2 linked regions of the Bradyrhizobium diazoefficiens genome follow. The protein of the gene in region 1 interacts with the protein of each later gene in a pairwise test. Links are inferred from orthologs where the notes say so. Each region holds a gene or a part of one and is shown on either strand. Other genes may lie near its edges. The genes, in order: mtgA and JJB99_RS10500.

Region 1 (3,112 bases):
CACCCGGCGCGCGGGACGATGCTTCGCATCGCCCGGGACGCGCCGACCTCTCCCGCAAGCGGGAGAGGCAAAGGAGCCCGGAACTACTAGCTCTTCCGCTCGGCGACGAAGCGCGCAGCGGCTTGCAGCACGGCGGCGCGGTCGCCGAAGATCGAGACCGCGCTATCGGCGCGCGCGAGCAGGTCGCGCACGCGCTGCTTGGCGCCGTCGATGCCGAGCTGGGTGACGAAGGTGGTCTTGCCGAGCGCGGCATCGGCGCCGGCCGGCTTGCCGAGCGCGGCCGCATCGCCCTCAACGTCGAGCAGATCGTCGGCGATCTGGAAGGCTTCGCCGAGTGCGCGGCCGTAATCGTCGAGCGCCTGATATTCTTTCTGCGAGGCCTGGCCGAGGATCGCGCCGGCGATGCAGCCATAGCGCAGCAGCGCACCCGTCTTCATTTGCTGAATACGTGCGACATCGATCGGTTCATTGCCGCCAAAACGGCCTTCGCCGGCGAGATCCAGGATCTGGCCGCCGACCATGCCGCCGATGCCGGCGCAGCGCGCCAGCGCGCGCGTCAGCAGCAGCCGCACATTGGCGTCGCGGTGGATCTCGTCGCGGGTGATGATGTCGAAGGCAAGCGTCAACAGCCCGTCGCCGGCGAGGATCGCGGTCGCGTCATCGGTCTTCTTGTGCAGGGTCGGGCGGCCGCGGCGCAGGTCGGAATTGTCCATCGCCGGCAGGTCGTCGTGGATCAGCGAATAGCAGTGGATGCATTCGAGCGCGGCACCGGCGAGCAGCGCGGCCTCGCGCGGAACACCGAACACGGCGGCGCTCTCGACCACCAGGAACGGCCGCAGGCGCTTGCCGCCGTTCAGGCTCGAATAGCGCATTGCGTCCATCAGTCGCTTGGGCCGGGCGATCTCGTCGTGCAGGATATCGTCCGACAGCAGGCGCCCGAGCAGGGCTTCGGTATCGTCAGCGGTCTTGTCCAGGCGTTTGGCGAAATCGGACGGGGACGTGCCGGTCATCAAGGAGGGCTCCAGAACCAAAATTCGGCGGACAATCCTTTATGAGCCCGCCCCAGTCAATCGTTTGGAAGGCTCAAAAAGTGCTGGAAAAGGCCCGAATTATCACAGACTTAATGGCTGAGCCCATGGCCGCGTTTCATTTTGCGCCGGAAAGGTTGATTTGCGCATCGTCAAACCCCTTCTCCTGGTGCTCGTGGTCGCGCTGCTCGCGCCTTATGTGATCGCGCCGTTCTATCGCACTGGTCATCCGGTTTCGACGCTGATGGCGTGGCGCAGCTTGCGCGGCGCGCCGATGCAGCGGGAGTGGATCGATCTGGCGAACATGTCGCCTTATCTGCCGCGCGCAGTGGTGGCGGCCGAGGACGCCCATTTCTGCAGGCATCACGGCATCGACTGGGGCGCGCTGCGCGAGGCCATCGACGACGCCAGGGAGGACGGCACCGCGTTCCGGGGCGCCTCCACCATCACCCAGCAGGTCGCGAAAAACCTGTTCCTCTGGCAGGGGCGGGATTTTGTCCGTAAGGCGCTGGAATTCCCGCTGGCGCTGTGGATCGACTTCGTGCTGCCCAAGGCGCGGATCCTGGAGATTTACCTCAACATCGCCGAGCTGGGCCCGCAGGGCCAGTTCGGGGTGGAGGCGGCCAGCGCCTATGCCTTCGGCAAGTCGGCCAAGGACCTCACGCCCCGGGAAGCCGCTCTTCTGGCCTCGATCCTGCCCAACCCGGTCAAACGCAGCGCCCGGACCCCCGGGCCAGGTGTCCGGCGGCTGGCGGCGACCTATATGGCGCGGGGGCAGGCGAGCTCGCTTGCGACCTGCTGGCGTGAAAATCGCTGATTTCGGGCTCATTCCGGGCATATTTTCCGGCCCAAGAGCCTAGCTTTACGGCCAGCCTTCCTCTATAAGCGCGGCCTTGATCGGCATTCAGCTCGCCTCGTATTGCGGGTGCTGAGCCGTCCCGTCGCGGACGATGCCCTGATGACACCAATCCCTAGAGGATATTGAAATGGCCGTTCCGAGAAGAAAAACCTCGCCGTCGCGCCGTGGCATGCGCCGCTCGGCAGACGCCATCAAGAAGCCGACCTATGTGGAAGACAAGGACTCCGGCGAGCTCCGTCGTCCGCACCATCTCGACCTCAAGACCGGCATGTACAAGGGCCGTCAGGTCCTGAAGAAGAAAGAGTCCTGACCTTCAGGACCTTTCTTGGGGCAGGACGATTTGATCTGCCTGATTTCGGCCAATCCATGAGATATGACGGTGACGGCGGCGGAGCCAATGCTTCGCCGCTGCATTGTTCTGTCCGGACATCTTGATCGAGAAGGCATCTTGCCGATGGTCGGCTTCCCGCTGCTCCTGATTCCGCTCGCGGTCTACAACATCATCGCTTTCCTGATGCCGAGCGTGTCCTTCTCGGACGTGCTGTTCAAGGTGCCGATGGTCACGGGCGAGACCTGGCCGGTGACGCTTGCCGATCTCCTGCTTGCGCTCGGCGTGGTGCTGCTGCTGCTCGAGGTGGTCAAAGGCGCGCGGCCCGGCTCGAAATTTCTGATGGATCATCTGCTGTCGCTGATCGTGTTCGGCGCAGCCGCGGCCGAATTCGTGATGTGGCCCAAATTCGGCAACTCCACGTACTTCCTGCTGGTGCTGCTCGCGATGGCGGATTTCCTCGGCGGCATCGCCCAGCGCACGCGTCGCCGTGTCGCCTATGTCACCGAGACGGTGCCGGCGCCACGCAAGGCCAAGCGCCAGGCCGAACCGCCGGTGGACGAGCCCGCGCCGGAGCCCAAGTTCGAGCCGGTGTCCACGCCGCAAGCAGCTCCGGCGGCCCCGCCCGCGTCCTCGGCGCAATCAGTCGCCGAATCCGTATTGATGGACCATCCGGCGCCAAAGCCGGTGCAAGCCACATCCTCGCCGGAAATTCCCTCGCCGCATCTGCAGCCGGGCAACGGCACGCCGTCATCTCCCGACGCGCCGCGCTGATTGAGAGCATCACTTCTGTTACCGCTCCGGCGGTGTGCTCCCTCTCCCGCTTGCGGGGGAGGGTTGGGGTGGGGGTGTCTCCACGGAGGGACTCCCCAAGAGGAGAGAGCCCTCACCCGCCGC
Region 2 (3,307 bases), 5.3 Mb from region 1 along the record:
TTCCAAGACCGGCGGCGGCTCGCGCCATCTGCCGGAAGTGGCACAAACCGCGCCGAGCTTCCAGCTGCTGACGCGTCGTCCTGTCGTCGCCGGCGAAGCGGAAGTCGCGCATAATCCGCGCGCACGTTCGGCAAAGCTGCGCGCCGCCGAGCGCACCTCGGCGCCCGTGCACGACGACAGCGAGCCATCGTCCTGGCCAAAGCTCTCCGACGTGATGAGGGGCGGCTAGCGCATGCGCATCATCCACCTCCTCGTCATCGGCGCGCTGATCTTCGCTGCGGCCTATGTCTACCGGATCAAGATGGATTCCACGGCACGCACCGAGAAGGTGCTGCGGCTGCATGCGGAGATCCGCGAGCAGCGCGACGCGATCGCAGCGCTCCGTTCCGAATGGGCCAAGCTCGATGCGCCGCTGCGCCTGCAGGGCCTCGCCGAGCGGCATCTGCCGCTCAAGCCCGTCAACGGCACGCAATATGACTCCCTAAAGAACCTGCCGGAGCGTCCGCCGCGGATGTTCAGGCCGGGCGAGCCGGATCCGATCGGGGCCATGCTCAATACCATCGAAGCTGCGAGCGACGCCGATAACGTGACCGGCTCCGTGCCTCACCCCGAGGACCAGCAATGAGCCCGGCGACGCCTGCAAAACCCACTGAACCCTGGCGGCAGCGGCTGATCCGCAGCCTGCTCTATGGGCGCAACGTAGACCGCGCCGCGAAGGCGCGCGCGCGCGTCGGCCTCGGTATGCTCGCTTTTGCCTCGGTCTATCTTCTGATCGGCGGCCGTCTCGTGATGTTCGCGATCGGCGCCGATGCCCATGGCGCGCGCCGGGCCGCGGCGCAGGAGGTGGTCGCGACCGCGCGGCCCGATATCGTCGACCGAAACGGTGCGATCCTCGCCACCGACGTCAAGGCTTCGAGCCTGTTCGGCGAGCCGCGCCGCATCATCGACAAGGACGAGGCGATCGAGCTTTTGACTGCCACCGTGCCGGACCTCGACGAGGCCGAAGTGCGCGAGCGCCTTAGAACGCGCAAGGGCTTCGTCTGGCTCAAGCGCGAGGTCACGGCGAAGCAGCAGCAGGACATCCACAAGCTCGGCATTCCCGGGATCGGCTTCCTGCGCGAGAACAAGCGCGTCTATCCGACCGGCAACGAGGTCGCCCACCTCATCGGTCTCGTCAACATCGATAACCAGGGCATCGCCGGCATGGAGAAGTGGCTCGACAATCAGGGCCTCGCCGATCTGCATCGCGCCGGCTTCGCCACCGACCGGCTGCAAAAACCGATCGAGCTCTCGATCGATCTGCGCGTCGAGCACGCGCTGCGCGACGAGCTTCTGAAGGCCAAGGACAAGTTCCACGCCAAGGCGGCGTCCGGCATCGTCTCCAACGTCAAGACCGGTGAGCTCGTGGCGATGGTCTCGCTGCCGGATTTCGACCCCAACAATCCGAAGGAAGCGCACGATCCCGACCGCATCAACCGCCTGACCACGGGCGTCTACGAGATGGGCTCGACCTTCAAGGCGTTCACGCTGGCGATGGCGCTCGATTCCGGGAAGATCAATCTGAACTCCTCGTGGGATGCGCGCGGCAATCTGCACTACGGCAAGTTCACCATCCACGACAGCCATGCGCTCGGCCGTTTCATCAACACCAAGGAAGTGTTCACCTACTCCTCCAACATCGGTGCCGCGCGGATCGCGCTCAGCCAGGGCGTCGAGGCGCACAAGGCGTTCCTCGCCAAGATGGGGCAGTTGACGCGGCTGCGGACCGAGCTGCCGGAGAGCGCGGCGCCGCTGGTGCCGCGGCGCTGGGGTGAATTGAACACGGTGACCATCGCGTTCGGCCAGGGCATCTCGGTGGCGCCACTGCAGGCGGTGATGGGCATCAACGCGCTGGTGAACGGCGGCTACCTCATTCCGCCGACATTCATGAAGCGCAGTGAGGAGGAAGCGGCGGCGTTGGCCAAGCGCGTCATCAAGACCGAGACCAGCGACAAGATGCGGTTCCTGATGCGGCTCAACGCCGAAATCGGCACCGCCAAGAGCGCCGACGTCAAGGGATACTACGTCGGCGGCAAGACCGGAACGTCCGAGAAGGTCATCAACGGCCGCTATGCCAAGAAGCGGGTGCTGAACTCCTTCACCGCGATCATGCCCTGCGACGATCCGAAATATCAGATCCTGATCATGCTCGACGAGCCGCAGGCGATTCCCGAGACGAAGGGTTTCATCACGTCGGGATGGAACGCGGTGCCGACGGGCGGCAAGGTGATCGAGCGGATCGCCCCGCTTCTGGGCGTCGAGCCGCGGTTCGACCTGCCGCCTGCGGACCGCCTTATTCTTGCAGCATCCAGGACAACCCAGTAATCAACTGGGGTGGCCATCGCCGGTGCTGATTCGGCTTTTCCTGACGATTCGGCTTTCCGGCGCGGCGTGTCGACTGGACCACCATGAAGCTGCGCGAACTCTTAGGTCAGGACGCTCTGGGCAATGACACCGCACTCGAGCCCGCTGTCGCGGCGCTGGATGTCACCGGTGTTGCGCTCGACAGCCGCGCGGTCAAGCCGGGCGATCTTTTCTTTGCTCTGGCCGGCAGCAAGACCGACGGCGCACGTTTCATCGATGCCGCGGTTGCCGCGGGCGCGGTGGCGGTTGTCAGCGATCATGCGCCTGATGGCAGCAAGGTTCCATTCGTCAGGGTGACCAATCCGCGCCGCGCGCTAGCGCTGGCCGCGGCAAAATTTTTCCCCGCACAGCCCGCGACGATTGCCGCGGTGACCGGCACCAGCGGCAAGACCTCGGTCGCAGCATTCACGCGCCAGATCTGGGAGCGGCTGGGGCATGCCTCGGCCAGCATCGGCACCATCGGTCTCGTCTCGCCCAAGCGCACGGTCTATGGCTCGCTGACGACGCCGGATCCGATCGCGCTGCACCGGCAGCTCGATGAGATCGCCCGCGAGGGCGTCACGCACCTCGCCTTCGAGGCCTCGTCGCACGGTCTTGACCAGTATCGCCTCGATGGCGTGCGCATTTCTGCCGGCGGCTTCACCAACCTCTCGCGCGACCACATGGATTATCATCCAACCGTCGCGCATTATCTTGCCGCCAAACTCCGTCTGTTCCGCGAACTGGTTCCGCCGGGCGGCGCGGCCGTGATCTCGGCCGATCACGATTGCTCGGCCGAAGCGATCGAGGCGGCGAAGGCGAGCAACTTGCGCGTGATGGCGGTCGGCCGCAATGGTGACGGGGCAGGCGAGGGCATTCGCCTGGTCGAGGCCGAGGTCGAAGGTTTCTCGCAAAAGCTCGCGCT

The links.
Region 2: the proteins of mtgA (region 1) and JJB99_RS10500 interact in binary tests that used the Escherichia coli proteins (3 or more experiments, as listed by UniProt). The link is inferred for Bradyrhizobium diazoefficiens from one-to-one orthologs.

The regions. Positions count from the first base shown.
Region 1 is NZ_CP067100.1:7,561,044-7,564,155, reverse strand. Bases 211-3,007 are described here. They hold mtgA (monofunctional biosynthetic peptidoglycan transglycosylase), read left to right. Parts: upstream 211-1,170; coding sequence 1,171-1,845; downstream 1,846-3,007. Other genes in these bases: JJB99_RS35490 (hypothetical protein), read left to right, coding at 2,342-2,989; rpmF (50S ribosomal protein L32), read left to right, coding at 2,015-2,197; JJB99_RS35505 (polyprenyl synthetase family protein), read right to left, coding at 211-1,010. Also shown: more of JJB99_RS35505, read right to left, coding at 87-210. UniProt on the Escherichia coli protein: Peptidoglycan polymerase that catalyzes glycan chain elongation from lipid-linked precursors. May play a role in peptidoglycan assembly during cell division in collaboration with other cell division proteins.
Region 2 is NZ_CP067100.1:2,216,517-2,219,823, forward strand. The notes cover bases 1-2,992. They hold JJB99_RS10500 (peptidoglycan D,D-transpeptidase FtsI family protein), read left to right. Parts: upstream 1-621; coding sequence 622-2,364; downstream 2,365-2,992. Other genes in these bases: rsmH (16S rRNA (cytosine(1402)-N(4))-methyltransferase RsmH), read left to right, coding at 1-229; ftsL (cell division protein FtsL), read left to right, coding at 233-625; JJB99_RS10505 (UDP-N-acetylmuramoyl-L-alanyl-D-glutamate--2,6-diaminopimelate ligase), read left to right, coding at 2,448-2,992. In the rest of the region: more of JJB99_RS10505, read left to right, coding at 2,993-3,307. UniProt on the Escherichia coli protein: Essential cell division protein that catalyzes cross-linking of the peptidoglycan cell wall at the division septum. Required for localization of FtsN.